DNA from 2 places in the Alcanivorax xiamenensis genome. Region 1 is predicted to be linked to the other one. Evidence: predicted binding sites of a transcription regulator. Region 1 holds the regulator's gene; the other holds the start of a gene.

Region 1 (15,344 bases):
GACCACCACCCGGGAAGAAATAGTGGCGATCATTTCAGTGGGTTCAAGGCCATTGGCGCGCAGGGTGTTGCCGGTATCGACGATGTCCACGATACGGTCCGCCAGCCCCACCAGCGGCGCCAGTTCCATGGCACCGTACAGTTTGATCACCTCCGCCTGGCGGCCCTGCTGGGCAAAGTAGCTTTTCGCCACATTGACGAACTTGGTCGCCACTCGCAGGCGGCCGCTCACTGGCGGCGCGTCCTTGAGTGCCGCCACCATCAGCTTGCAGCGGGCGATCTCCAGGTCCAGTGGCTCGAACAGACCGTCCGCGCCGTGCTCCATCAACACGTCCTTGCCGGCCACGCCGATGTCGGCGCCGCCATGCTGCACGTAGGGCGGCACGTCGGTGGCGCGAATAACGATGATCTTCACGTCTTCGCGGGTGGTGTCGAAGATCAGTTTGCGCGAGGCGGACGGATCCTCGGTCATTTCAATGCCCGCCTCTTTCAGCAGAGGCAGCGTGTCTTTGAGGATACGGCCCTTGGAAAGGGCAATGATCAGCGGTTTCTGGCTCATGGCTTCACGGTCAGGAGGGGACACGACGAATGGTCGCCCCCAGGGATTGCAGTTTTTCCTCGATGCACTCATAGCCCCGGTCGACGTGGTAGATCCGGTCCACCAGGGTATCGCCCTTGGCCACCAGGCCGGCGATCACCAGGGAAGCAGAGGCGCGCAGGTCGGTGGCCATCACCGGAGCACCGGTCAGCGACTCGACACCACGACAAATGGCGGTATTACCCTGCACTTCGATATGGGCGCCCATGCGATTCAGTTCCTGCACGTGCATGAAGCGGTTCTCGAACACCGTCTCGACGATGGTGCCGGTGCCTTCGGCCACCGTGTTCATGGCCATGAACTGGGCCTGCATATCGGTGGGCATGGCCGGATAAGGCGCGGTGCGCAGACTGATCGCTTGCGGCCGCCGGCCCTCCATATCAAGGCTGATCCAGTCCTCCCCCGTTTCGATCAAGGCGCCGGCCTCACGCAGTTTCTGCAACACCGAATCCAGCAGGGCCGGATCGGTGTTCTTGGTCTTGATCCGGCCACCGGTGATGGCGGCGGCGATCAGGTAGGTGCCGGTCTCGATACGGTCGGAGATCACGTCATGGTGACAGGCGCCCAGCGAGGCAACCCCTTCCACCACGATGGTATCGGTACCCGCGCCGGTGATCTTGCCACCCATGCGGTTGATGAAATTGGCCAGATCCACCACTTCCGGCTCCCGCGCGGCATTCTCCAGCACCGTGGTGCCTTCGGCCAGGGCGGCGGCCATCAGCAGGTTCTCGGTGCCGGTCACGGTCACCGTATCCATGACGATGCGGGCGCCCTTGAGGCGGCCCTGAACCTGGGCGGAGATGTAGCCGTTCATCACCTCGATCTCAGCGCCCATGGCTTCGAGCCCCTTGAGATGAATGTCCACCGGCCGCGAGCCGATGGCACAACCGCCGGGCAGGGACACCTCGGCGCGACCGAAGTGCGCCACCAACGGTCCCAGTACCAGAATCGAGGCGCGCATGGTTTTCACCAGCTCATAGGGCGCGGTGAATTCGCGGATACCGGTGGGGTTCACCGCCACGTTCATGTGGTCATCCAGCACCACATGCACTCCCATCCGGCCAAGCAGCTCGATCAGGGTAGTGACGTCCTGCAAATGCGGCAGGTTACCTACGGTGACGGTCTCGTCGGCCAGCAAGGTGGCGGCAAGAATCGGCAACGATGAGTTCTTGGAGCCGGAAATGCGGATCTCGCCGTCCAGGCGCTGTCCACCGGTAATCTTCAGTTTGTCCATGCGGATCTCTTAGAGCCTGTTGATAAAGGCAAATGGCGGGCCGCCCGGGGCTCAGGCCAACCCCATCTTCTGGGCTTTTTCCCACTCGGCCCGGGTATAGGTCTGGATGCTTACGGCGTGAATGGTGCCGTCGGCGATTGCCTGGTTAATGCAGCCATAGACCAGTTGCTGCTTTTTCACCGGCATCAGGCCTTCGAAGGCATCGGACACCACGCGGATCAGGAAGCGGTCACCGCCGCCGTCCACCGCCACCTCGGCATCGTCGAAGCCGGCTTCCACCAGCGCCTTCACGTCTTCCGGATTCATGGGAGCTCCTCATTCGAATGAACCGGCAATAATACGCGACGGCGCGGGGCCTTGCCATGCCGGCCCCGCGGCGGTAGACAATCAGAAAGGCGGGAATCAGTTGACGTTGGCCTTGTTCTCGACCTCGTCGGCCACATCGGCGGCGGACCAGTTGGCGATGACCGTGTCCATATCATTGTGCTGTTGCATGGACTGGGCGAACTGCTGCTTGTAGACCTGGCTCAGATCAAGCCCATTGACATAAACATTGACCACACGCCACTGGCCACCGTCCAGGAACAGGGTAAAGAAGATCGGCACCACCTGGCCTGAGTTGGTGGAGAACTCCATGCGCACGCGCGCATAGTTGCCACGGCGGTCTTCCTCGCGCAAAGGCAGGACTTTCATCTTCTGGCCGTCGTACAGTGTTACCCCGGAGGCGTAAGTGTTCACCAGACTGTTCTCGAACACCTCCAGGAAACGGTACTTCTGATCCCGGGAGGCCTGGTCGAAATAATCCCCCATCACCACTCGGGTAATCCGCTTGAAGTCCACCAGATCGCCCAGTTCCTCGCGCACCAGTTCGCGGGCGTACTGGGGGTCGTTGTTGAGCTTCTGGCGCTCCCCATCGATGCGCTTGGTCATGCGCTCGACAGTTTGCTCCACCAATTTGCGCGGATCCTGCTCCGCTTGCGCCAGGCTGGCGGTCAACAGCAGCAACAAGGCCGCCATCATGGAAAACAGTTGTTTAGGATAAGTCATGCGCTCGCTCCCTGGTCATTCGGTGATCCGGCATTGATGGTCCCGGCAAACTCACCGCATCCTACACGCGCGGGTTCCGCGCGCGCCACGGCTCTTGCTCGATTTGACGGCTTTTGACAACGGAGGTTCCATGCTTACTGCCCTTTTGGCCAGCCTGATCGCCCTGGCAGTACTTTCCTGGAGCGCCGACCGTTTTGTCACCGGCGCCGCCGGCCTGGCCCAGGCTTTCGGGCTGTCCCGGGCACTGGTGGGTCTGACGCTGGTCGCCTTCGGCACCTCGGCGCCGGAAGTCCTGGTCTCCGCCACCGCCGCCCTGAGCGGAAGTTCCGCCCTTGGCGTGGCCAATGCGCTGGGTTCAAACATCGCCAATCTGGGACTGGTGCTCGCACTGACTCTGCTGTGGCGCCCCGTGCCCTGCCCCGACCACAGCCGCCGGCAGGTGCTGAGCGCTTGCTTGCTGGTCACGGCCCTGGCCGGAGTGGTGCTGATCGACGGCCACCTGACCCGCACCGACGGCGTGGTCCTGCTCCTTGGCCTGGCGACGCTGGCACTGATAACGTGGCACCGCAAAACATCACCACCACAGCCGCCACCGTCACAACGGGATCGGAGCCGGCGTCACGACTTGCTGCTGTTTCTTGGTGGTTTGGTGCTGCTTCTGATCAGCGCCCGGACACTGGTCTGGGGCGCCACGGAAGTAGCCCGGCAGATGGATGTCGGCGAAGCCCTGATCGGCCTGACCCTGGTGGCGCTTGGCACCAGCCTGCCGGAACTGGCCACCTGCCTGGCGGCCACCCGTCGCGGGCACGGCGATCTGGCCCTGGGCAATGTGCTCGGCTCCAACATTCTCAATTTGCTGATGGTACTGCCGATGCCCGCCCTGCTTGGCCCCGGCGCACTGGCCGATCCCGCTCTGCTGGATCGCGACTACACGACACTGGTACTGCTGACCCTGATCATGACCTTCGGCATGGCGCTGGCGGTGCGCCGCCCTCTGGGGCGTGGCACCGGTCTGGCACTGTTCGGCGGATACGCGGTCTATTTGACGGTGCTCTGGCGCAGCCTGATGGATGCCGGTGTATAATCGGCGGCTTCATCAGGCTCCGCCGACAAATCCTGGCAGCGGACCGGGCCGCGACCGTGAAGGGAGATTCCATGCCTTACAACTTCATCGCCACCGCGCGCCGTGTACTGGACGAGGAAGCCCAGGCGGTGGCCGCGCTCAGTGCGCGCGTGGATAAGGATTTCGAAAACGCCTGCGAGCGCCTGCTCGCCTGCACCGGTCGCATCATCGTCACCGGCATGGGCAAAAGTGGCCATATCGGCACCAAGCTGGCGGCCACCCTGGCCAGCACTGGCAGCCCGTCGTTTTTCGTGCATCCGGGCGAAGCATCCCATGGCGATCTGGGCATGATCACCAGTGAAGACGTGGTGCTGGCACTCTCCAACTCCGGCGAGACCCAGGAAGTGCTGACCATCATCCCGGTGATCAAGCGCAAAGGCAGCGGGCTGATCAGCATGACCGGCCGCCCGGAATCCTCCCTGGCCCAGTTATCCGATGTTCATTTGAACGTGGCGGTTAAGGAAGAGGCCTGCCCGCACAATCTGGCGCCCACCTCCTCCACCACCGCCGCTCTTGCCATGGGCGATGCCCTGGCCATAGCGCTGCTGGAGGCGCGCGGGTTCACCCCGGAGGATTTCGCCCTCAGCCATCCCGGCGGCAGCCTGGGACGCCGGTTGCTGCTCAAAGTGGACGATGTCATGCACGGCGAGGAACAGTTGCCGGTGGTCAACGCCAGCACCCCACTGACCGATGCGCTGCTGGAAATGACCCGCAAGGGCCTGGGCATGACCACGGTGGTGAACGACGACGGCAAACTGATTGGCATCTTTACCGATGGCGATCTGCGCCGCACTCTGGAGAAAGGCGTCGATGTCCGTGTCGCCGGCATTCGCGACGTCATGTCACCACGCCCGGTCACCATCCAGCCTGGCCGTCTGGCGGCGGAGGCATTGCAACTGATGGAGACGCGCAAGGTGAACGGTCTGATCATTTGTGATGACCAGCAGCGTCCGATCGGCGCACTCAACACCCAGGATCTGCTGCGCGCGGGGGTAATGTAATGACGCTCGGGGTAAAACCGGAACAGGCTCTGCGCCTGCGCCTGATGGCTTTCGACGTGGATGGCGTGATGACCGATGGCCGCCTCTATTACGGTCCGGATGGCGAGATACTGAAAACCTTCAGCACCCTGGATGGCCATGGGCTGAAAAAACTGGCGGCCAGTGGCGTGACCCTGGCCATCATCACCGGCCGCGACTCCGCCATGGTGGCCCGCCGCGCCCGGGACCTGGGCATCAAGCACGTGATCCAGGGCCGCGAGGACAAAGGCGTGGCCCTGTCCGCGCTGGCACAACAGCTCGGCCTGAGCGCCGCCGAGATCGGTTACATGGGCGACGATGAACCCGACGTGCCGGCACTGGAATGGGCCGGACTGGGCTTCGCCCCGGCCAACGCCCACGCGGTGGCCCGCACCGAAGCCCGTGGTGGCGAAGGGGCGGTGCGGGAAGTGTGTGACAGCCTGCTGCGACTGCGGGAGGGGCAGTGAGACGGCCCGGCCTGCTCAGCGCCAGCGGCGTCATTCTGCTGGGATTGATCGTGATGATGACGCTGCATGAGTGGGGCAACCCGCTGGAGGGCGACAACGAAGCGTTCCTCAGCGCGCCGGCCATCACCGCCGAAAACATCGTTGCCCGCCAGTTCAATCGCGACAGCGGCGAGGTGGAATACCGGCTTCTCGCCGACAACCTGGAACAATACGAACGTGAAGCGCTGACGCTGCTCACCGGCCCGGACCTGAGTCTGAACAACGGCAACAACCAGTGGACCATCCAGGCGGACAATGGTGAAGTACGCGACAACGGTGACCTGATCGTGTTCGAAAACAATGTCGAGGCGGTCAGCAAGAACAACGGCGTCACCCTCGACACCCGGGAGCTGCACTACCTGAGCCGCGATCGCCAGGTTTCCGCCCCGGACACCGTCACCATGCGACACAGCGAAGGCAGCACCCGGGCGGGCAGCATGGACGCGGATCTGGATACCGGGCGCATGACTCTCAAGCAAGGAGTAGTAAGTGAATTCAAAGGACCCAAGCCCTAACGGTCCGGTGCACGGCCCACTGCGCCGCCTGCGCGTGGTCATGGCCGCCGCCCTCCTGGTCCCGGCACTGGCCGTGGCCCAGTCCGGCGCCGAAGGCCCGGTGGAGGTCAGTGCCAACCAGGCCGTGTTCGAACGGGACGCCGGCACTGGCGTATACCGGGGCGACGCCGAACTGATTCAGGGCAACCGCAAACTCAACGCCGACGTCTTGCGCCTGTTCACCGAGAATGAGCAACTGGTGCGAGTGGAAGCCACCGGCAGTCCAGTGCGCATGCGCGAAGGCAAGGACCTGAACGCCCACGCCGACAAGCTGGTTTACGACCTCAAACGCCGCCGCCTGATCCTCACTGGCAACGCCTATGTGCAGCATCAGGGCAATACCTTCGAGGGCGCACGGGTGGAATACGACCTCAACTCCCGGCGCATGGACGCCAGCAGCGAGGGCGACAAACGGGTGCGGCTGGTGATTCCGGCCACGAACGCCTCCCAGGCACAGAATGGCGACGACGAAACGTCGCAAAGCAAGCAGACCGGCCAGGATCAGGGCGATGACAATACCCAATCGCCCACCAGCGAAACCCCGGCCTCCACGCCGGCGAGCCCCCCCAGCAACACGGAGAGCCCCTGACCATGGCGAAACTGAATGCCCGCCAACTGGCCAAAAGCTACAAGGGGCGCCGGGTCATCGAGGACGTCTCCCTGGAGGTGGAAGCGGGCCAGATCGTCGGCCTGCTGGGCCCAAACGGTGCCGGCAAGACTACCTGTTTCTATATGATCGTCGGGCTGGTGGAAGCGGACGCCGGGCGCATCGAGATCAATGGTGAGGACATCACCCACCTGCCCATGCACGGACGCGCCAAGCGTGGCATCGGCTATCTGCCCCAGGAGGCGAGCATCTTCCGCCGCCTGACCGTCGAGCAGAACATCATGGCGATCCTCGAAACCCGCAAGGAACTGAGCAAAACCGAGCGCGAGCAGGAACTGAACAACCTGCTCGAGGAATTTCACATTACCCATATCCGCGACAGCATGGGCATGAGCCTGTCCGGCGGTGAGCGGCGGCGGGCGGAAATCGCCCGTGGCCTGGCCACGGACCCGGCGTTCATTTTGCTGGATGAGCCGTTCGCCGGGGTGGACCCGATCTCGGTGAATGACATCAAGGGCATTATCCGCCACCTCAAGGATCGCGGCATCGGCGTGCTGATCACCGACCACAACGTGCGCGAAACGCTGGATATCTGTGATACCGCCTATATCTGCAGCGCCGGCCACATCATCGCCGAGGGCGATTCCCAGACCATCCTCGGCAACCAGCAGGTCCGCGACGTCTATCTGGGTGCGGACTTCCGGCTTTGACTTATCAGGAGAACCGCTGGCGCCCCATAAATTGCTGGCACGCTTACACGCAACACGCTGGCACGCCAAGTCCAAGACCTGAAAATGTCATGCCGGACTTGATCCGGCATCGCCCTCCGGCAACACCCGGCATTTGGAGCCGCCATCCATGGCGGCCGCCCCCACAATCGCGGGACACCAGTGACTCTCTTCATACTGGAAGGAACCACGATTCTCCTTACTCTTTTTCAATTGCAATTTCAACATTGGCATACATATTGCTTAAATGGATTGCTAAGCGTTGAAAGACGCTGCTATTCTGCCGCCTTGGCGATTCACCAGACCACCAAGGCAGTATGAAACCGAGTCTACAACTCCAGATCGGCCAGCAACTCACCATGACGCCGCAGCTGCAACAGGCGATTCGCTTGCTGCAGCTGTCGACGCTGGACCTGCGCCAGGAAATCCAGCAGGCCGTGGAAACCAACCCCCTGCTGGAACTCGAGGAGGGAGGCGAAACCTATACCGAGGATGACTCCCCCGCCGACGAGGATTGGGAAGCGGAGGAAATGGACCTCGAACGGGACCAGGCCCTGGACGATCTGGTGGAAGGGCCGGTGGAGAGCGACAGCGAATGGGACGACCTCTATGTGGGGCAGTCCGGTTCCGGCTCGGGCAGCGGCGAAGACGATGACGCCGACGCCTGGCAGCAGCGCCACGTCGCTCCGGTCACCCTGCAGGACCATCTGCTCTGGCAACTCAATCTCAGCCCGATGAGCGACCGGGACCGCGTCATCGCCGGTATCCTCATCGACGCCCTCGACCACCGCGGCTACCTGTCCCTGCCCCTGGATGATGTGATCGGCACCGCCGAGCGGCAAATCGCCGACGCCGATGATCCGGTGGAGGAAGACGAAGTGGTGGCGGTCCTGCATCGGCTGCAACAATTCGACCCGGTCGGTGTGGCCTGCCGTGACCTGGCCGAGTGCCTGGGCGTGCAACTGCGACAGCAGGCCGCCGACACGCCACACCTGGACACCGCCACTGCCCTGCTTGAGCACCTCACGCTATTGGAGAAGCACGACTATGCCGGGCTACGCCGGGCCATGGGGGTGACGGAAGGCGAACTCCTCGATGCCCTGGCGCTGCTGCGCACCCTGGACCCCGCCCCGGGCGAACACATCGGCGGCGAAGTGGCGGAATACGCGGTGCCCGACGTGGTGGTGCGCCCTTTCCGTGGCGGCTGGCGGGTGGAACTGAACGAGGAGGTACTGCCCAAGGTCAACCTGAACGCCCAATACGCCCGTCTGGCCCGCCGCACCGAGGGCGAGGACGGCCAGTACCTGCGCAACTGCATGCAGGAGGCACGCTGGTTCCTGAAAAGCCTGCAGAGCCGTAACGACACTTTGCTGAAGGTGGCGCGCCGCATCGTCGAGGTGCAGCAGGACTTCTTCCACTATGGCGAGGAAGCCATGAAACCGCTGGTGCTGGCCGATATCGCCGAGGCGGTGGAAATGCACGAATCCACCATCAGCCGGGTCACCAATCAGAAGTTCATGCTCACCCCCCGCGGGGTGTTCGAGCTTAAATATTTCTTTTCCAGTCACGTGGACACGGAAGGCGGCGGTGAATGTTCTTCCACCGCCATTCGTGCCATCATTAAGAAGCTGGTCGCCGCCGAGAACCCTCGCAAGCCGCTCAGCGACAATAAGCTGGCCAGTTTGCTTAATGAGCAAGGGATCAAGGTGGCGCGCCGGACCGTCGCCAAGTATCGAGAGGCGATGCGAATCCCGTCTTCCAGCGCTCGCAAACGCCTGGTTTGACGACGCGGGAAACGGCTTGTAACCCGGGCCTGGGGCCAGGGTTAAATAACGAGGCAAAGGAGCCAGCTATGCAAATCAACATCAGTGGCCATCACCTGGATATCACCGAAGCCCTTCGTGACTATGTGGACGACAAGTTTTCCAAGTTGGAACGGCACTTCGACCAGATCACCAGTATTCAGGTGATTCTGTCTCCGGAGCCGAAGACCCACAAGGCGGAATCCACCATCCACATTTCCGGCGCCGAAGTCTTCGCCACCGCCGAGGCTGGTGACATGTACGCGGCTATTGATGCCCTGACCAGCAAGCTGGATCGTCAGATTCTCAAACACAAGGAGAAGACCGTGAGCCGCAAGCACGGTCACTAAGCGGATCTATGCGAGTACGAGAACTCCTCACCGAGGACCGCACCCATAACGGTATCGAGGTGGGTAGCAAAAAACGTCTTCTGGATCAGGTTGCCGAACTGGCCGCGGCCAGTTGCGGCGACCTCGGAGCCCAGGAGGTGTTCGATGCACTGGTGGCCCGGGAGCGCCTGGGCTCCACCGGTATCGGTGAAGGTATCGCCATTCCCCACTGCCGACTCGGACGCTGCGAGCAGGCGGTGGGCCTGCTGCTGAAACTGGCCGAACCGGTGGACTTCGATGCCGTGGACGGCCGACCGGTGGATCTGGTGTTCGTTCTGCTGGTGCCTGAACAAAATCCCGAGCAGCACCTCAAGACCCTGAGCCACCTGGCCAACCTGTTCAACGACGAGGATTATCGGCGTGAACTGCGCCAGGCAATGGACGATCACCAGCTTTACATTACCGCCGTGGAGTCCGAGGCCGAATTGCGCCTGGCTTCATAAGCTACGACAGGGCCCGCGCGGCCGGTTTTCCCCGGCCCGGGCGTCTTTTGGGGGAAGAAAGCGGCAATCGCCATGAAACTGACCATTCTCAGCGGCCGGTCCGGATCCGGTAAAACCACAGCCCTACAGGCACTGGAAGACCATGGCTATTATTGCGTGGACAATCTGCCATTGGGTCTGCTGCCGCAACTGGCCGGGCAGTTGGATGATGAAGACCGGGTACTGGAGCGGGTCGCCGTCGGGGTCGATGCCCGCAACCTGCCGAGACAACTGCTGGCGTTCCCCTCCACCCTGGCGGAGTTACGCAAGCTGCAGGTGGAAACGGAAATCATCTTTCTCGACGCCGATCACGGCACCCTGCTCAAACGCTTCAGCGCCACTCGCCGCCCCCACCCGCTCAGCGGCGATGATCGCACCCTGGCCGACGCCATCGCCTATGAAGCCGAACTGCTCGCCGACATCCGTATGCGCGCGGACCTGGTGATCGACACCAGCACCCTGGATGTCCATTCCCTGCGCAACCAGATCCGTCAGCGGGTCGCCGGCCGCAATGTCCGCCTCTCGTTGCTGATCCAGTCGTTCGGTTTTAAGAATGGCTTACCCAACGACGCCGATTTGGTCTATGACGTGCGCATGCTGCCCAATCCCCACTGGCACGGTGATCTGCGCGCTCTGACCGGTCGCGACGACGAGGTGGCGGCCTTCCTGCAATCTCATCAGGAAACCGAAGATTTGATCGACGATATTTTCCAGTTCCTGGTTCGCTGGCTGCCCAGCTACGCCGCCAACGACCGCAGTTACGTTACCGTTGCCATCGGCTGCACCGGTGGCCGCCATCGCTCCGTGTATCTGGCCGAACAGCTGGCCCAGCGCCTGCGCAATAAAGCCATTCCCTTGCATGTGCGGCACCGGGAGTTGGAGGGATGATCGAGAAGGAACTCACCATCATCAACAAACTGGGGCTGCATGCGCGCGCCGCCGCCAAGGTGGTCAGTGTGGCGTCACGTTACAGCTGCACCATTCAAGTGCTTCATAACGAACGCCGGATCGATGCCAAGAGCATCATGGGCCTGCTCACCCTCGGCGCCGCCAAGGGCACCAGCCTCACGGTGCGGGTGGACGGCGATGATGAACAGCCGGCCATGGAGGAACTGACCGACCTGTTCGCCCGCCGCTTTGACGAAGCGGAATAAGTTCGCGGGAGCGGTCCACAGACCAGTGGCGTGCCATCTATTGGTCTTGGAGATATGAAATCGCGCTGTATTCGCTGCCAAGGCAGCTTCCCACAGAGAGCGCGACGGAGTTGCTGTGGGAAGCTGCCTTGGCAGCGAACAGGACGTCATTTCGCGTCTTTCTCCTCCCTCTGACTGCGCGCCCAGTTGATGACATAACTGCGGCTGACGCGATCGTGCAGAAGGTATCCTTTCAGGAACAGGTTCACCAGGATCACCACCTTGCTGGTCAGCGCATTGACCACCACGAACGCTATGACCCGCCATAAATTGTGCAGGAAGGGCAGCCGCTGAAACTCCCGATTCGTCACCCTGAGCCCGAGCATCCGTTTCCCCGGCGTCGCCTGCCTGGGCCCGGCCTCCATTACCAGCGCCATCAGCAAATAGGCCGGCACGACGAGCACCAGAAAGAAGCTCATGAACGACTCAATACGGATATCACCACCTGTTCCGTTGAAATCCGCCACCATGATGCTCACCACCCATATCGGCATGACCAGAAGCGCCGCCAGGACCAGCAGGTCGATGACGAGGGCGACCATGCGTAAGGTCATGCCGGTGAAATAAAGGGTTTCGGGTTTCGGCTCGGCGTTTGCCTGACGCGCCGGCGGCACCGTCTCCTTGCCGCCACGCAGCCCCCGCAATAACGCCTGGTCGCCGGAAGAGCTCGCGTCCAGGGGCGCCAACACCCGCTCCATGGCGGCATCACCAAAACGGGCCGCCAACAAACCACGACGCCCCTCCCAATCGAACAGGCTGTTCAAATAACCGAGAGTGGCCGCATCCAGAGGAGGTGTGCCCTCTTGCTGCCGCGACCGCTCCACCAGCCGGGCCATCAGGGCATCGCCCAAACCATGATGAAAGGCGCTGTCCAACATCCAGGGATTGCTGGCCAGAAAACGCCATTCCGTTTCCGCCGCCGGCTGCCCCTCCCGGTCCAGAAGAGCCTGGCACTGAATCAGCAGCCGTTCGTGCTCACGACTGGCCGCCAGCCGCTCGTCTTCTTCCGGCTCCCGTTCTTCCAGCTCCCGTGCCGCGGTCCAGGCCGGCTCCGGGTCCCGCGCCGGCGGGGGAGGCTGATCCAGGAACGCCGGCTCGGATTCCTCCGGTGCCACCAGCGGATCATCTGGAACCACCGACGCTGGCCATTCCGGCCTCTCTGGCGAAGGCGGCAGAGTCTCGGCGGCGGTGGCAACGGGCTTCCTTTCCGCTTGCTCCCCGGTTGCCGTTTCCGGCCCCGCATCAGCGGCACGGGCATGTTGCTCGGCAAGGCTCAGGGCACGTTTGTAGGCGGCGTGCAAAGCCTGGAATTGCCGTGGATGCTCATCCGGGCGCGTACTTTTCAGCAAGCGCGCGTAGGCACGCTTGATCGCCCGGGTATCCCCGGTGGCCTCGAGCCCCAGGACATGCCAGGGATCCATCAGAACCAGTCCTCACCTTCCAGACTGTCCAAGGCCTCCCTGAACTTCTTTTGAGCCCGGGCAATGTCCAGCGGATTCTGCCGATCCAGCACCTGCTCGAATCGGCCCATCAAGTCGGCGACCCACTCCCTGCGCTCCCCGAGGCTGGACTCATAAAGCCGCTCGCCACGGGCCAGCAGCGCCCGGTTCTCCTCACCGTCTCGAGGGTGGAACTTCAAGGCGGCCAGACGTTCCAGGGATCTCGCCTTGTCGTCCTCGCTCAAGGCTCCGGGCGTATGTTCGATCAACTGATAATAGGTCTTGCCGGTGGATTCAACTTTCACGTCCACCTCCAGAAGACCATTCATGTCGTAGCTGTAGCGGACGGTCACGCTTTCCTGTCCTCGTGGTCCTTTCGGCACGGCGACGCCCAACTCTCCCAGGTAGACATTCTTCTCCACCAGACGATTTTCGCCTTGATAGATGAGAATCTTCATCTTGGTCTGGTTGTCGGATGCGGTGGACAACTGCCGCTCGACGCTGATCGGTACCACGCTATTGCGTTCGATGATCGGCAGAAAGTAATCCCCCAGCTTGGGGTTGTCCTCGTTGACCACCCCCGTGCCGAGCGTGTAGGGGCAGACATCGGTAAGCACCACGTCATCCAGGCCCTCTCCCCGCTCCAGCAGACCGGCCTGAATAGCCGCCCCCATCGCCACGACCGTATCCGGGTCCAGATGACAGGATGGCAGCCGGCCGAACATCTTGCCGACGGTGGAGCGGAACAGGGCCAGGCGGGTGGACCCGCCCACCAGGACCACATCATCCACCTTGTCCGGGTGCAGACTGGCATCACGCAACGCCCGCTCAATCGGGTGCTTCACCCTCAGCAGCAGTGGCGTGACCACACCGGCGAACCATTCCGGCGTGACCTCATGAATCACTTCCCGGTCCCCCAGCTTGAGAGTGAGCGTCTGGGTATTACCCAGCCGGCGCTTGGCGCCTTCCATCTGCAAATACAGATTCTGCATGACACTGGCGGGCAGGCTGTCCCGACTCAGTTCATGCCGGGCCAGCACATCGTCGATCATGGCATCGACGAAATCCTCTCCGCCGAGAAAGTTGTCACCGGCGCTGGCGTGCACTTCCATCACACCATCGAAGAATTCCAGCAACGATACATCGAAAGTGCCGCCGCCCAGGTCGAGAATCAAAAACAGGCCTTCCTGCTTCTCGTGCAGGCCATAGGCCATGGCCGCGGCGGTGGGCTCATTGATCAGCCGTCGCACCGTCAACCCCGCCAGCTCCGCCGCCTGTTTGGTGGCGTGGCGCTGATTGTCGTTGAAATAGGCCGGCACACTGATCACTGCTTCCGTCACCGGCTCCCCCAAGTGCGCCTCGGCGTCTTCCTTGAGCGAACGCAATACCAGGGAAGACAGCTCCGTCGCACTGAAACGCTGATTGCCGAGAGTCACCTTGTGGTCGGTGCCCATGAGGCGTTTGAACGCGGCCACCGTTCGGTCGCTATGATGAATCAGCCGCTGACGGGCGGTGCGACCAACCATGATCTCTCCACTGGCATCCACGCCCACCACGGACGGTGTCAGCACGTCCCCCAGCCGATTGGATATCAACTCCACGCCTTGTCCGGTCCACACACCGCAGGCGCTGTTGGTGGTACCCAGATCAATTCCGACGATCGCCATGGCTGCTCCTTTCGCCATTCACGGCCTCAAACGAACGCCGGGCGGTATCAAACCGCCCGGCGAGAATCCCGGTGGCCAGCACCGGGCAATGTCATGCAGAGCGAATCAGACAGCGTCAGGCTGCCGCGGCGTGGCTTCGCCCAGTTCGAAGATATCGCGGAACGAACAGTAGATGGTGGCGGAATACAGCGCCATCAGTACCAACATCACCAACAGCATCACCACACCAAAGACGAACATCAGGATACCGCTGATCACGCCTTGTCCGAGCACTCCGGTAATCACTCCGACAATAATCGCCACCGCGATACCCAGCACCAGGAAAATCAGGAAGCCGATGATGCCGTACCACAGCAGGGGCAAAAAGTTGCGGAATACCGCGGTGAAGCTTTCCACCATGGCCGCGAACGCATTGCGGTGCCCGAAGAACACCAAAGGCACCTGGAACCAGATCGCCGCCATGTAGGGGATGATCAACAACAGAGAGACCAGGCCGAACAGAATCATCTTGGCGAAGCCAAAGGCCGGGTTCATCATGGGCGCGGCGTAGGGGTCGGAGAAGGAACTGAACATCATCATCAGTTCACTGCCATAGAACAGTGCGCCAAGAATGCCAATCAAAACAACGAAGACCAGCATCGCCACGATCTGCGCCAGACCGGCCATGAACAGCGGCCCGGTCTGATTGGAAAAGCCGACGAAAAGATCGCCGAAGGAAAACGTGTTTTGCTCAAGTACCCTGTGGGCAATGAAATACAAACCGACGATGAATACCGGCGCGAACAGGGTGGGAATGAACGTGCCGATAAACGGAATGAACGCGGTAATCAGACCAATGGCCATGAAAATCAGCATGAAGACAAAGGTGGCCAGTGCCCACATCAGCTTGTTCTGACTCACGATCCCCCAAGCCTGCGCCCACCAGGCGCCGCCGTTCCCCACCGGCCGCTTCCGTGC
Region 2 (15,344 bases), on a different contig from region 1:
GCTGTCGATGGGGCAGGGAAATCCGATGGCGGAGCAATCGCGGCCTCTGTCCGATGAACAGCAGGAACTGGCTGAATTTTCCGCCGTGGTGCTGGCGGAAACGGAGGACACCTGGCGGCGCATCTTCTCCGGTATGGGGAAACAGTACCGCGAACCGACCCTGGTGTTGTTCAGCAATGGCGTGCGCTCCGCCTGCGGCACCGCCAGCTCCGCAGTGGGCCCTTTTTATTGCCCCGGTGACCAGCAATTGTACCTGGATCTGACCTTCTTCAATGAGCTGCGCCGCCGCCATGGCGCGCCCGGTGATTTTGCCCAGGCCTATGTGATTGCCCACGAGGTGGGACATCATGTACAGACCTTGCTGGGCATCAGCCAGCGGGTGCGCCAGGCCCGGTCCGGCCTTTCCCAAGCCGACGCCAATGCTCTGTCGGTGCGGCAGGAATTACAGGCGGACTGCTTTGCCGGGGTGTGGGGACATGAAGCCGGGCAAAAGCAATTGTTGGAGGAAGGGGACCTGGAAGAAGCCCTGGCCGCCGCCAATGCCATCGGTGACGATACTTTGCAGGAACAGGCGGGACGCGCCGTGGTGCCGGACAGCTTCACCCATGGCAGCTCGGCCCAGCGGGTAGAATGGTTCCGGCGCGGATTCGACAGCGGCGATATCAGCGCCTGCGATACGTTCGCGCGTTGAAGCAAAAGGGTTCGTCGCGGTTTAGAGGGAAACAGGATTACCCTCCATCAGGGACAGCGGAGCCGTGTTACGCCTTTGCGGGAACGTCGTGAAGCAGGTTCCGCAAAGGCGTAACACGGCTCCGCTTCGAGGTAACCGACGGCCGTTTATGAAAAGGGAAAGGATGTTCCTGTCCACCGCGAGCAAACCATCACACCGGGAGCTTACAGGGATGTATTTACAGCGATCCCGGAAGGCCTCCATGCAGACCCGTGCCCTTGATGGAGACGCCCATTGCCTGAACCAAAAAAAGGGGGGGCTTTCGCCCCCATATGCACCACCCTTATGCCTGGATCAGCGGGCCGGACGAGGAACCCGGAACCAGGCGGCGTACAGCGCGGGCAGAAACAGCAGGGTCAAAGCGGTGGCGACGATCAGGCCGCCCATGATCGCCACGGCCATCGGGCCGAAGAAATCACTGCGGGACAATGGAATCATCGCCAGCACCGCGGTGAGCGCGGTAAGCGCGATGGGCCGGAAGCGTCGCACCGTGGATTCGATAATGGCTTCATACTGGCCTCGGCCCTGGGCCAGATCCTGGCCGATCTGGTCCACCAGGATCACCGAGTTGCGCATGATCATGCCGGCCAGAGCAATGGTGCCGAGCATGGCGACGAAACCGAACGGTTGGCCGAAGAGCAGCAGGAACAGAGTGACGCCGATCAGTCCCAGAGGCGCGGTCAGGAACACCATCACCGTCAGCGAGAAGCTGCGCAGTTGCAGCATCAGCAGCGTCAACACCACCAGCACGAACAGTGGCATGCCGGCGTTCACCGATTTCTGGCCGCGGGCGGATTCTTCCACGGTGCCACCCACTTCCAGTAAGTAGCCCGGTGGCAGGGCGTCACGGATGTCCTGCAACGTGGGCTGGATCTTGTTGACCAGGGTGGCGGGTTGTTCGTCGCCGTAAATGTCCGCGCGGACGGTCACCGTGGGCAGTCGATTGCGGTGCCAGATGACGCCTTCCTCGAAGCCGTATTCCAGGGTGGCGATCTGGGACAGCGGCACGCTGCGGCCGTCCTCGTTCTGCACCGCCAGGCTCGGCAACAGCCCCAGCGCCTCGCGCTCGCGGGCATCACCACGGACTTCCACATCGATCAACTCGTTGTCTTCCCGGTACTGGCTGACCGCCACCCCGGACAACGAGCTTTGCAGGGCCTGGGATAGATCGGCGGTATTGACGCCGAGGGCCCGGGCGCGGTCCTGGTCGATGTTCAGGCGTACCACCTTGCTGGGTTCTTCCCAGTCCAGATGCACGTTGCTGACTTGCGGTTGTTCGCGTATCCGCTGTGCCACTTGCCGGGCCAGGTCACGAACTTCGCTGATGTGTTCTCCGGAGACCCGGAACTGGATCGGGTAGCCCACCGGCGGGCCGTTCTCCAGACGCGACACCCGCGACCGCACGGTGGGGAACTCCGCCGCCAGCGTGTCGATCAGCCAGGAGCGTACTTCTTCCCGCTCCTCGATATTGCGGGTCAGTACAACGAACTGGGCGAAGCTCGCCGCCGGCAGTTGCTGGTCCAGAGGCAGATAGAAGCGGGGAGAGCCGGTGCCGACATACGCCACGTAGTTCTCCACCTGGTCATTTTCCGCCAGCAACGCCTCCAGCCGCTCCGCCTGGGCCTGGCTGGCTTCCAGTGAGCTGCCTTCGCTCAGCTTCAGGTCCACCATCAGTTCCAGCCGCGCGGAAGCCGGGAAGAACTGTTGCGGCACGAAACGGAACAGCGCCACCGCGCCAATGAAGATCGCCACCGTCATCACGATCACGGTTTTGCGGTGGTAAACGCACCAGCTCACCAGCGCGCGGAAACGACGGTAAAACGGCTTCTGATAGGGATCGTGCACTTCGCCGGTATCATCGCGGCGCGCCAGGTTCGGCAGCAGTTTGTCACCCAGATAAGGCACGAACACCACCGCGGTGATCCAGGACACCAGCAACGACAAGGTCACCACCTGGAAGATGGAGCGGGTATATTCACCGGTGCCGGACTGGGCCGTGGCGATCGGCAAAAACCCGGCCGCGGTGATCAGCGTGCCGGTGAGCATCGGGAAAGCGGTGCTGGTCCAGGCGAAACTGGCCGCCTTGATCCGGCTCAGGCCCTGCTCCATTTTGATCGCCATCATCTCCACCGCGATGATGGCGTCGTCCACCATCAATCCCAGTGCCAGTACCAGCGCCCCCAGCGAAATCTTGTGCAGGCCGATGTCGAAGTAGTTCATCGACGCGAACGTCATCGCCAGGACCAGGGGAATGGACAACGCCACCACCAGGCCAGTGCGCAGCCCCAGCGAGAAAAAACTCACCAGCAGCACGATCACCAGGGCCTCCACCAGCACCCGCACAAAGTCGCCGACACTGGCGCGCACCGCCGCCGGCTGGTCGGAGACCTTATGCAGCGACAGGCCGGCGGGCAGGGTGTCCTGCAGGTGGGTGAATTCTTTTTCCAGGTTTTCACCGAGGGCGAGAATGTCGCCGCCGGCCTTCATGGAGACCGCCAGGCCAATGGCGTCCTCGCCCATGAAGCGCATGCGTGGTGCCGGCGGATCGTCAAAGCCGCGATAAACCCGGGCGATGTCCTCCAGGCGCAGGGTGCGCCCCTCGAACCGGATCGGGAAGCGGCGGATCTCCTCCACGCTTTGGAAATTACCGGAAGCGCGCAGGCGCACCCGGTCGGTGGGTGTTTCAAAGTAGCCGGCGTCGGAAACCGCGTTTTGTTGCTGCAGGGCTTGCTGTACCGCGCCAAGCGGAATCCCCAGAGCGGCCAGCTTGGTATTGGACAGCTCCACCCAGATTTTCTCGTCCTGCAGGCCGATCAGCTCCACCTTGCCCACGTCCTTGACCCGCTGCAGGGCCAGTTGCAGGCGGTCGGCGTAGTCTTTCTTCAGGGCGTAGTCGAAGCCGTCGCCGGTGAGCGCGTAGATGTTGCCGTAGGTGGTGCCGAACTCGTCATTGAAGAATGGTCCCTGGATCCCCTGGGGCAGGGTGTGGCGGATATCACCCACCTTTTTGCGCACCTGATACCAGAGATCGGGGATGTCGTCGGAATGCATGTCGTCCCGCGCCATGAACATGACCTGGGACTGTCCGGGGCGGGAAAAGGACGTGATGCGGTCGTAATCCCCGGTTTCCATCAGCTTCTTTTCGATGCGCTCGGTGACCTGGCGGGAGACGTCCTCGGCGCTGGCGCCGGGCCACAGCGTATTCACCACCATGACCTTGAAGGTGAACGGCGGGTCCTCGCTTTGTCCTAGCTGGCTGTAGGACAGTGCGCCGAGGGCCCCGAGAATGATCATCGCGTAGAGCACCAGGGCGCGGTTTTGCAGCGCCCATTCGGACAGATTGAAACGCATCCTCAGTGTCCCCCGTCGCCAAAGTTCACCTGGCGATTGCGACGGTCCACCGGTTTCACGGTCTGGCCTTCGCGAAACAGCTGGGTGCCGGCGGCGACGATCCAATCATCGGTTTCCAGGCCAGCAAGCACTGGCACTTGGTCTTCCTGGTAGGGTCCGATGCGAACCGGCGCTTTCACCAGAGTCTGGTCCGCCGGGTTCACCTTCCAGACATAAGGGGCGTCCGCTTCGGCGGTGAGTGCGCTCAACGGGATGCTCATGCGAGTGTCGCCCTGAGGGAAGAATGCCCGGGCGCTTTGCCCCAGATCGGCGGGCACGTCGTCGCTGGTGAAAGCCACGCGCGCCGCGTAGGTGCGCAATTGCGGGTCGGCGGACGGGGCGATCTCGCGGACCCGGCCGTCATAGTGCTCACCGGGTCGCGACCACAGCTCCACCTTCACGTCCTGCTGGAGAGAAACCTGATTGACGCGGTTTTCCGGCAGATGGATCAGGACCTCGCGGTCGCCATCGGCGGCCAGCGTGAACACGGTCTGGCCGGCCGCCACCACCTGCCCGACCTCGACCTGACGGCTCATGATGACCCCGTTCCGGGGCGCACGCAGTTCGGCGTAACCGGCCTGATTGCGGGCTACTTCCAGATCGGCGCGGGCCTGGCGCAATTGTGCCGCGGCGGCTTCGAGCTGGCTGCTGACTGAATCGTACTGCGACTGGCTGATCACCTTGCGTTCCAGCAGGGTCTGATACCGTTTCTGCTCACTGCGCGCCAGATCATGGTCGGCCTTGGCGGCGGCCACCCGGGCGCGGGCGGCATCCAGTTGCAGGCGCACGTCACGGGGGTCGATGCGGGCCAGTGACTGACCCTTCTCCACCCGGTCCCCGACTTCCACCAGACGCTCGATCACCTTGCCGCCGACCTGGAACGCCAGATCAGGCTCGTAGCGGGCGCGGACCTCGCCGGCGAAGCTGTCATGGCCGGTATGAGTGCTGTTCGGCTGGACCACCAGAGCAGTGCTGATGGTGTGCTCGGTGGTGGCGGCATCACCGCTGCAGCCGCTGAGCGCGCTGGCGAACAGGGCGACGAGAAACAGCAGGGGCAGGCCGGAAGCGCCCACGCGATGAGTGGGTAAGTGCGATGTGGATCGGTTGCGGCAAGTCATGGAACACCTTATCCCTTGTTGGTACTCCCGGGCGGGAAAGAGCGCCTGCGGATAGCAGCAACAACAACGTCGTTATTTTGTCGGTTGAATGGTAAACTCGCCGGTATAGTAAAATTAGTGAACTCGCCAGTCCATCATTTGTTGAGATCATGTCGAACAATCCGACTCGCAGCGGCCCGGGCCGCCCCAAAGACCCCGCCAAACGCGACGCCATCCTGTCCGCCGCCACTACCTTGTTCCTGGGACAGGGCTACTCCGGCACCAGCATGGATGCCATCGCCGCCGCCGCCGGTGTGTCCAAGCTCACCGTCTACAGCCACTTCAAGGACAAGGAAGCGCTGTTCGCCGCCGCGGTGGAGATCAAATGCCAGGGGCAGATGCCCTTGCCGATCTTTCATTTCGATCAGAGCCAGTCGGTGGAACAGGTGTTGCTGCGCATCGCCCGCTCCTTCCATGAGCTGGTGACCCAGGAGGACGCGGTCAATCTGATGCGCCTGATGGCGGCTCAGGCCGGCCAGGACCAGACCATGGCCCGGCTGTTCTTCGAGGTGGGCCCGCAACGAACCTTGCTGGACATGGAGCGGCTGCTGGCGGAGCTGGATCGGCGCGGCTTATTGCGGGTGGCGGCGCCGGATCGTGCCGCCGATCACTTCTTTTCCCTTATCAAGGGCTGCCATGAAATGAAGGTATTGATCGGTTGTGGCGTACCGCTGACGGCGGAGGACGCCGAAGCCCATATCTCCGAGGCGGTGGCCATGTTCCTGCGCGCTTACGCGCCATAGAGACGCACGGCGAGCAGCGCCACCAGCAGTGCCAGCACGGCACTGACACTTTGCCAGAAACGCACCGGATGGCGGTCCATCAACGGCGGTCGGATTGGGTGCGTGAGCCCCGGATTGGGGTGGCGCAAGTCGTGGATAAATTCCGATAGCTCCCGGTAACGTTTGTCCGGATGCGGATGCACCGCCTTGCGCAGTGCTCCGTCCACCCAGGATGGCAGATCGCGATCATCGCGTAAGGCGCTGCGATAGCGGAGCCGGTTCTGTGCGGACCGGGTCCGGCACTGGGACACGGCGGTACCGTAGGGCAAATCTCCGGTCAGCAGTTGATAGGTGATGACACCGAGGGAAAACAGATCGGAGGCGGTATCGCCCGGTTCTCCGAGAAAGTATTCCGGCGCCATGTAGGGCAGGGTACCTTGCGGCGCTTCCCGGTCCCGGGGCGGGGCCAGCTCGGCCAGCCCGGCCACGCGGGCGGCGCCGAAGTCGATCAGGGTGACGGTGCCGTTGGCGTCGATCATCACGTTTTCGGGGCGCAGGTCCTGGTGCAGAATCTCGCGCCGATGGAAGGCGTACAGTGCGCGGGCGATCTGTTCCACCAACTCCCGAACCGTTTCCAGAGCCGGGTTGGGGTGGTCACGCATCCACTGCGTCAGGGTTTCCCCCTCCACATAGTCCGTCACCGTATACAGGTAACGACGTTGCCGTTGCCGTGGCGGCGCCTTGAGAACATGGGGATGGTCGATGCGGTGGGCGATCCATTCCTCCATCATGAACCGCTCCAGAAAGGCACGATCATTGGCGCGGTCGATGGCCGGGGTTTTCAGTACCACGGTGGCGCCACTGTCCAGATCCTCCGCCAGATAGACGTGGCTGCGGCTGCTCGCGTGCAACTCCCGCAGGATGCGGTAGCCGTCGAATTCCATGCGGACACGCAGCTCCGGCGGGAGCGGCAGATCATCCAGACGGCCGGATACGGCGGAGGGCTCTGCTTGCGGCAACCGGTCGATACGCAGCACCTGCACCGTCAGATTGTCCTCGCTGCCATGCTCGTAAGCCAGCGCCACCAGGGTTTTCGCCGCCTGTTGTGGATCGGTTTGCGAGGCCAGAGTGCGGGTCAGGGTGTCGGCATCCAGGTGTTCGTGGACGCCGTCGGTGGCCAGCACGAACCAGTCCCCTTCCGTCACCGGTACGCTGAGATGATCGATTTCCGCGCGGGCGTTCATGCCCAAGGCCCGGCTCAGGTAGCTCTGCTCCCGTGACACCCATAACCGGTGATCTTCGGTCAGCTGTTCCAGGACTCCGTTACTCAGCCGATACAGGCGGGCATCGCCCAGATGGAAGCAATGGGCGCTGTCGCCTTTGATCACCAGGGCGGTGAAGGTGCACACATAGCCCCGGTCCAGATCATAGCGGTACTGGCTTTGGCGGGTCTGCGCGTGCAGCCAGGCGTTGGTGGCGTTGATCACCCGTTGCGCGGATTGCCGTACCGACCAGGTTTCCGGAGTGCTGAAGTAGTCTTCTAGGAAGCCGCTGACCGCGGTTTCCGCGGCGATATGGCTGACGTTGCTGCTGCCAATGCCATCGGCCAGCGCCAGGGCCAGTCCCTTGTTGACCAGCGGTGGCCCCTCGGGGATCAGGGCGCCGTGGAAATCCTGATTGGCCGGTTTGCGGCCCTTGTCGGAATACTGTCCCAGGGACACCTTGAGAGAGGAAGGCATGGCGATGAGCGCCCCGTCCGATGCCGGGGCGCGGTCCTGTCGGTTGTTGTTCCCTGGATTACAGGGACCGTTTCGGCGCGGTGCGCACGTGGGTGGTGTAGAGAGTCAGACCGGTGAAGGCGAGACCACCCACCAGGTTGCCCAGCGCGGTGGGGATCTCATTCCAGATAAAATAGTCCGCCACCGAGAAATCACCGCCCATCAGCATGGCACAGGGGAACAGGAACATGTTCACCACCGAGTGCTCGAAGCCCATGTAGAAGAACAGGAAAATCGGCATCCACATGGCGATCACCTTGCCGGATACGGTGGTGGAAACCATGGCGCCGACCACGCCCATGGACACCATCCAGTTGCACAGCATGCCGCGAATGAAAATGGTGATCCAACCGGCCAGGCCATATTCGGCATAGCCCAGAGTACGGGACTCACCAATGGCCGCCAGCTTTTCGCCCACCGCCCCCGGCTCGGTGTTGAAACCGTAGGTCAGAATGAACGACATCATGAACGCCACCGTCAGCGCGCCGGCGAAATTGCCGAGGAATACCAGCCCCCAGTTCTTCAGCACGCGGTTGGTGGTCACCCCCGGCCGCCGATCCAGCAACGCCAGCGGCGTCAGCATGAAGACACCGGTGAGAAGGTCGAATCCCATCAGATAGAGCATGCAGAAGCCGACGGGAAACAGCAGGGCCCCGATCAGGGGGTTGCCGGTTTGTACCGTGATGGTTACCGCCATGGCCGCCGCCAGGGCGAGGATGGCGCCGGCCATGTAGGCACGGATCAAAGTGTCGCGGGTCGCCATGTAAATCTTCGATTCACCGGCATCCACCATTTTTGTCACGAACTCGGAAGGTACTAGGTAAGACATGGTCGCACTCTCTGGATCATCGATGTTTGCGGAAAGCCTTTAAAAGCGTCGTTCTATTGCTATGGAAAGGATCAGCAAGAACCGCACCAGGAGAGCGGGGAAATTGTTAACTATTTGATGTAAAAGGGATTTGTTGTTTTGATGGTAGTGGTGCCCCAGGTCCGGTCCGAAAGTATGGCGCCATTGTGGTGCGTCAGGTTCGGTCCGTTTTGGTGCTTTTCCGGAAGGCATGTCATTCATTGTGCGATGTGGGCAATCGGGTTAGGCTGCCGGCTTCCTCCCGCCGGTCTTCGCCATGCTTCAACAATTCCTGGAACACTTCGGCTATCCCGCCCTGTTCGTGGGGACCTTCCTGGAAGGCGAGACAATACTGGTGCTGGCGGGGTTCCTGGCGTTCCATGACTATCTGCGTCTGGATCTGGTGATATTCACTGCTTTCGCCGGTGCTTTTTGCGGCGATCAGCTCTGGTTTCTGCTCGGGCGCCATCATGGCCGGCGGTTGTTGCGACGTAAGGCGCGCTGGGAAGCAGCGGGGGAAAAAGCCCTGGGGCTGGTGCGGCGCCATCCGGATCTGTGGGTGCTCGGTTTCCGTTTCGTCTATGGTCTGCGTACGGTGATGCCGGTGGTGATTGGCCTGTCTGGTTATCCGCCGCGCCGCTATCTGTTTTTCAACGCTCTGGGCGCCGCGATCTGGGCAACGGCGCTGGGCGGCGCCGCCTTCCATTTCGGTACCTTGCTGGAAGGGTTGCTTGGCCATCTGAAGCGTTATGAATTTTATGTGTTGGGGGCGCTGTTGCTGATCGGTGTGCTGATGTGGCTGTGGCGCCATTTCCGTGCACCCCGCTGAGACACGATTCGCTGCCAAGGCAGCTTCCCACAGCGGCCCCGTAGCATTCTCTCTGTGGGAAGCTGCTTTGGCAGTGAATCGGCGCAACGGTGGGATATCCGTGGCCTACGGACCGCTTTAGCCTTTCTATATCCTGAGCTCAGCACATATCGTTTTTCCCGGGCCCGTGTCCTGGCTACCTTGCGACTCTGACTTTCCTGACAGATAAGCGAGGTTGGCCCATGATCACTGTGTTCACGGATTCCTCCCCCATCGCCTTTTCTGTTGATGAACCCTCATGGCCGGATTCCCGTCATGCGCGATGATCAGACCGGGGTGACGCTTTTCGAGTCTTCGGCGATCCTGTTGTATCTGGCGAAAAAGCCGGGCGCCTGCCGTGGGAGCCGTTGACGGCGCGTTGGGAAGCGATCAAGTGGTTGCAGTTTCATTCCGCCAGCATGGGGCGGATACTGGGGCAGCGTGTGTATTTCGAGTTGTTCGCGCCGACCCTGTCGCGCGATGTTGTTGATCGTTACCGAAGCTTGAGCGAGGAAGCTTTCGCCACACTGGACCGGCATTTGAGCAGCCGGGCCTTCCTTGCTGGCGACAACTACTCCATCGCCGATATCGTCACTTTGGGTTGGACGCACATCGCCGTGATTTGCGGGTTTGGATTTGAGCGCCATCGTCATTTAACACGCTGGCATGACGCCGTGGCGCGGCGGCCGGCGGTGCGGCGTGGCGTGATGTTGCCCGCGCCGGCCACCGGGCCGTGCCCCTTATTCAATATCAAGAACAGGCTCCAGGGTGACCAGGTATGACGTACAGGGCTGATGTGCTAACCACGCCGCTGGGGTCGATGATCGCCCTGGTTGATGAGCAGGGTGCTCTGGTGCGCCTGGAGTTCGTTGATGGGCAACACCATCCGGCCAGCGTGCACTGGCGCGGCCTGTCCTATGTTCAGGACGCGGCGGCCGTCCGTCACGTGGCGGAGCAGCTGGACGCTTATTTCGCTGAGCAACTGACGGATTTCGACCTGCCACTGGCGCCCCACGGCAACGCTTTTCTGCAAGAGGCCTGGCGTCATTTGCGGCGGGTGCCCTATGGCACCACCATCTCTTATGGCGAGCTGGCAACGCGGTTGTCCCGGCCCACTTCGGCGCGGGCTATTGGCCGTGCCAATGCCGTCAATCCGATCGCCATTATCGTCCCTTGTCATCGGGTGATTGGCGCCGACGGCAGTCTTACCGGCTACGCTGGCGGAATCGAACGCAAGTTGGCTTTGCTTGAGCTGGAGCGAGCGTTGCCACAGCGGAGCTTGTTGTGATCAAACCTCACCGTACGACGCCTCCTGCTCCAGCCATTCTCTGAAGAGTGTCATGGCCGGTTTTTCCTGCACGGAAGCAGGCCACACCAGATAATAGGCGAAGTCCGATGGCCAGGGCTGATCCAGAGCCAGCACCAGCCGGCCGGCATCGATTTCCGCCCGGGCATGCACATCCCGGATCAAAGCGAGACCCTGCCCGGCCTCCGCCGCCCGGATCAGCAGCAGCTCGTCATTGAATGCGGGCCCCCGGTCGGCGTGGGTCGGTTCGCTCACCCCCAGTGCTTTCAGCCACAGCACCCAGTCCGCCCGGTTGCTGTTTTGCAGTAATGGGAAGGCCAGACAGTCGGCGGGTTCCTGGATCAGTGGTCCCCGGGCCAACAGGGCGGGGCTGGCCACCGGCACCAGCACCGACGCCATCAGGCGCTGGCATGCCAGCCCGGGGTAATCGCCCAGGCCGTGACGGATCGCCACGTCCACCCGGTCGCGCTGAAAGTGGATCAGATCGGATGAGGCCTCCACGCGAACATCGATATCCGGGTGACGCTCGGTGAAGCGGCCGAGACGGGGCACCAGCCAGGAGGCGGCAAAGGACGGCGTGGTGCTCACGGTCAGTGTTTGCCGGGCGTTCCGGGCTTCCAGGCTGCCCAGGCTGCGTTCGATCTGTTCGAAGGCCTGGAGCAGGGCGGGATAAACCTGTTCGCCGGCTTCGGTGAGCTGCATGCCCTGGCGGGTTCGGATAAACAGAGGGGCCCCGATCCGCTCTTCGAGCTGTTTCAGTTGCTGACTGACCGCGCCGGGCGTAACCCCCATCACCCCGGCGGCGCGCTTGACGCTGCCATGGCGTCCAATTTCAGTAAAGGCGCGTAGGGCCAGTAACGGCAGAACCGCACTCATGATTTAGTTTGCCTATGTGGAATGCTTGAGAAAAATTGGATTGCTGTTCTTTCAAAAAAGAGAGTTTCTCTCTTTTGGTGTCATTTTGGAATTTAGTTTTTCTGAATAAAAAACAAAAATCTCGAGGTCCGAAAAGGGCGAGTAGCGGACGCTGCGGCGGGGTATGATCGATGCCATGTGGATTGACGATGATCAGTGTTATCAGGCTCTGCGTACCCGCGATGTTCGTTTCGACGGGCGCTTTTTCGTGGCGGTGTCCTCCACCGGCGTGTACTGTCGGCCGGTGTGTCCGGCGCGTCTGCCCAAGCGAGAGAACTGTCGCTTTTTCGCCAGTGCGGCGGCGGCGGAATCCGAGGGCTATCGTCCTTGTCTTCGTTGCCGGCCGGAGTTGGCCCCGGGCGATGCCAGTGTCGACGCGAACCGGCGCCTGGCCAGACAGGCGGCGGAATATCTGGACCTCGGCGCGGGCGATACGGAATCGCTGGCGGCTCTGGCCGAACGGCTCGGCGTCACCGATCGCCATTTGCGCCGGGTGTTCCACGCCGAATTCGGCGTGGCACCGGTGGAATACGCGCAAACCCGGCGCCTGCTGTTGGCCCGGCGCCTGTTGCGCGACACCGGTCTGACCATCACCGAAGTGGCGCTGGCCGCCGGCTTCAACAGTCTGCGGCGTTTCAACACTCTGTTCCGGGGACGCTATGGCCAGCCGCCCTCCACATGGCGACGGGCCGCGTCGAGACGCCGCCCCGGCGACGGTGAATTGGTCTTTCATTTGAGCTATCGGCCGCCTTTTGATTGGGAAGCGTTGCGCGATTTTCTTGCCGCCCGGGCGATCCCCGGAGTGGAAGGCATGGAGCAGGGGCAATACCGGCGCACCGCACTGATCCGGCGCGGCGACCGGGTGCATCGTGGCTGGCTGGCCGTGGCGCCGGGGCCGCGTAACGGGCTCACGGTGACCCTTTCCGAATCCCTGGCACCGGTGGTGCCGGAAGTGTTGGTGCGCTTGCGCCGACTGTTCGATCTGGATGCCCAACCGTCGCTGGTGGCGGAACGGCTGGGGCCGTTGGCGGCGGCACGGCCGGGGCTGCGGGTGCCCGGCGCTTTTGATGGCTTCGAAGCAGCGGTGCGCGCGGTGCTGGGGCAGCAGATCACGGTCAAGGCGGCGCGCACCCTGGCCGGCCGGGTGGCGGCATCACTGGGAGAGCCGCTGGACACGCCGTTCGAGGATCTCACCACTACCTTCCCGGAAGCCGCCGTGGTGGCCGCCGCCGAGGCGGAGACGCTGGGGTTGCTGGGCATCATCCGGGCCCGGGTGAAAGCGATCCAGGCGCTGGCCACTGCCTGCGCCGAGGATCCCATGCTGCTGTCGCCGGCGGCGGATGTGGAGCGCACCCTGACCCAGCTCAAGGCCCTGCCTGGCATCGGTGACTGGACCGCCCAGTATCTGGCGATGCGGGCGCTGTCCTGGCCGGATGCCTTTCCCGCCGCCGACCTTGGCGTGCTCAAGGCGTTGGGGGAAACTTCAGCGGTGACAGTGAGACGGCGGGCGGAGGCCTGGCGTCCGTGGCGCGCTTATGCGGTGATGCATCTTTGGTTTAGCGGCCAGGAGAACAAGACCCCATGATCGAGTATCACGCTTTACCCACATACCTGGGCGCCTTGTTGCTGGCGGCGGAAGACGACGCGCTGGTGGGCGCCTGGTTCGAAGGACAGAAATACCATCCCGACCCGCGACCCTGGCGGCACAATCCGGCGCATCCGTTGCTGTTGAACGCCGCCGATCAGGTGCGTGCCTATTTCCAGGGAGAGCGACACGATTTTGATTTGCCGCTGGCGCCGCGCGGGACCGAGTTTCAGCGCCAAGTCTGGCGGGCCCTGGGGGAAATCCGCTGCGGTGACACCACCACCTATGGCGAATTGGCGCACCGGCTCGGGCGGCCCCGGGCGGTACGGGCGGTGGGGGCCGCCGTGGGCCGCAACCCCTGCTCGGTGATCATTCCCTGCCACCGGGTGCTGGGTGCGAACGGCAGCCTGACCGGCTATGCCGGCGGTGTCGACCGCAAAGCCCGACTGTTGGCACTGGAAGGCGGCGGACCGGATAACGGCACCCTGTTCGATTGACCACGGCTGCAGGTTGATTCGCGAGCAAGCTCGGCTCCCACAGCGGCTTCGTGGCCCGCTTTGTGGGAGCCGAGCTTGCTCGCGAATACAGCGCTCGTGGTGGACCACGAAAGCATCGTGAAGAACCGCTTGGGTAACGATTGGACTCTTTTGTCGAAATCCGGGGACGTGGTACGACTAGCGGGAAACGGCGGCGCTGGCCGTCTTTTCGATCACCACCTTGAGAGGTTCCGATTATGTCCAGGATGATTTTTGTCAATCTGCCCGTCACGGATCTGCAGGCGTCCATGGCGTTTTATACCGCGCTTGGTTTCGAGAACAATCCGCACTTCACCGACGACACCGCCGCATGCATGGTCTGGAGTGAGTCGATTCACGTCATGTTGCTCACCCATGACAAGTGGCGCACTTTCACTCAACGGCCGATTCCGCCCGCCACCGCCAGTGAAGTGATGCTGGCGCTCAGCCTTGATAGTCATGAGGAAGTGGACGCGATGAACGACGCCGCCGCCGCCCATGGCGGCACCGCCGATATCAATCCGGTCCAGGATCTGGGGTTCATGTACAACCGCAACCTGGCGGACCCGGACGGCCATGTCTGGGAAGCGTTCTGGATGGACCCGTCGGCGATCCCCGGCGAATAACCGGATCCAGGTGACCGGAGTCAGTCGGCCAGTCCGGCACAGGTTTCCCGGGCGGGCCGCTGGTAACGGCGGCTGCGGTGGCCCAGGTAGACACCAAGGGCCAACACCACCGAGGTGGCGGCGAAAGTGGCTCGAAAGCCGCCGCTCCATTCAATGATCAGCGAGGCGGCGGCGGGGCCGATCAACTGGCCGACGGCATAGAACAGGGTGACGAAACTCACCGCCACGGCGGCCTGATGGGGCGCCACGGTTTCCGTGGAAGCGGCCAGGATGGAGGTGAACAGGCCGGAGATGCACAGGCCCAGAATCAGGAAATGGGCAACGAACATGGGTTGTATCGGCCACAGTACCGGCAGGGCGGTACCCACCAGCGACAATGTCATCGCCAGCACCAGACTGTTGGAATAGCCCAGCCGGTCGGCCAGGCCACCCCACAGCGGACCGGTGAACACCGACATGATGCCCATCATCGACACCAGATGACCGGTGGTCAGCGCCGGCACGCCCGACTCCAGGGCGTAGCTGTACATGAACGTGGTCTGCACGATATAAGTAAGGCCCTGTACGCCGTACACCAGCCCCACCGTGATCACATGGGGATTGCGGAACACCGGCAGATCCTTGGCGCGAAGCTTGGGTCTGGCCGTACTCGCATGGTCCTGTGGATTACGCAGAATCAGCACTGACATGACCAGCACCGCCAGCCCGCCGGAGGCGAACAGCAGCCAGACATCGCGCCACCCCTGTTCGGCGCTGCGTTCGGTCATGGCCGGTACGATCAGGCCAACCAGCAGCATGCCCAATCCCACGCCGCTGTTGGCGAAGCCGATCACCGCGCCACGTCGGTGCGGGAAAGTGTTGGCCAGCAGCGAGATCAAAGGGGTGTAGCCGAAGGCCGTGCCCATGCCCAATACCAGCATCAACAG

What was found. Region 1 encodes sigma-54, which starts transcription at its own class of promoters, with help from an activator protein. Its sites were predicted from a motif close to TGGCACNNNNNTTGCTNT; they were not measured.
Region 2: a site for sigma-54 is predicted at 8,678-8,695, ahead of A6D6_RS16280 (formate/nitrite transporter family protein). Genes of this name have one in related genera too.

What each region holds. Positions count from the first base shown of each region.
Region 1 covers NZ_AQPF01000002.1:133,036-148,379, forward strand. Annotated here, with positions in the region: gene hisG (ATP phosphoribosyltransferase) at 1-558, opposite strand, end outside; gene murA (UDP-N-acetylglucosamine 1-carboxyvinyltransferase) at 569-1,831, opposite strand; gene A6D6_RS02160 (BolA family protein) at 1,883-2,137, opposite strand; gene A6D6_RS02165 (MlaC/ttg2D family ABC transporter substrate-binding protein) at 2,234-2,878, opposite strand; gene A6D6_RS02170 (calcium/sodium antiporter) at 3,009-3,962, shown strand; gene A6D6_RS02175 (KpsF/GutQ family sugar-phosphate isomerase) at 4,034-5,002, shown strand; gene A6D6_RS02180 (KdsC family phosphatase) at 5,002-5,487, shown strand; gene lptC (LPS export ABC transporter periplasmic protein LptC) at 5,484-6,041, shown strand; gene lptA (lipopolysaccharide transport periplasmic protein LptA) at 6,016-6,669, shown strand; gene lptB (LPS export ABC transporter ATP-binding protein) at 6,672-7,397, shown strand; gene A6D6_RS02200 (RNA polymerase factor sigma-54) at 7,733-9,199, shown strand; gene hpf (ribosome hibernation-promoting factor, HPF/YfiA family) at 9,268-9,567, shown strand; gene ptsN (PTS IIA-like nitrogen regulatory protein PtsN) at 9,576-10,049, shown strand; gene rapZ (RNase adapter RapZ) at 10,122-10,976, shown strand; gene A6D6_RS02220 (HPr family phosphocarrier protein) at 10,973-11,242, shown strand; gene A6D6_RS02225 (RDD family protein) at 11,389-12,702, opposite strand; gene A6D6_RS02230 (molecular chaperone HscC) at 12,702-14,387, opposite strand; gene A6D6_RS02235 (BPSS1780 family membrane protein) at 14,493-15,344, opposite strand, start outside.
Region 2 covers NZ_AQPF01000034.1:22,294-37,637, forward strand. Annotated here, with positions in the region: gene ypfJ (KPN_02809 family neutral zinc metallopeptidase) at 1-691, shown strand, start outside; gene A6D6_RS16260 (efflux RND transporter permease subunit) at 1,025-4,081, opposite strand; gene A6D6_RS16265 (efflux RND transporter periplasmic adaptor subunit) at 4,084-5,238, opposite strand; gene A6D6_RS16270 (TetR/AcrR family transcriptional regulator) at 5,388-6,020, shown strand; gene A6D6_RS16275 (bifunctional protein-serine/threonine kinase/phosphatase) at 6,008-7,738, opposite strand; gene A6D6_RS16280 (formate/nitrite transporter family protein) at 7,797-8,606, opposite strand; gene A6D6_RS16285 (DedA family protein) at 8,902-9,453, shown strand; gene A6D6_RS21750 (thioredoxin domain-containing protein) at 9,748-9,843, shown strand; gene A6D6_RS16290 (glutathione binding-like protein) at 9,840-10,253, shown strand; gene A6D6_RS16295 (methylated-DNA--[protein]-cysteine S-methyltransferase) at 10,250-10,759, shown strand; gene gcvA (transcriptional regulator GcvA) at 10,760-11,653, opposite strand; gene alkA (DNA-3-methyladenine glycosylase 2) at 11,829-13,277, shown strand; gene A6D6_RS16310 (methylated-DNA--[protein]-cysteine S-methyltransferase) at 13,274-13,774, shown strand; gene A6D6_RS16315 (VOC family protein) at 14,011-14,418, shown strand; gene A6D6_RS16320 (MFS transporter) at 14,439-15,344, opposite strand, start outside.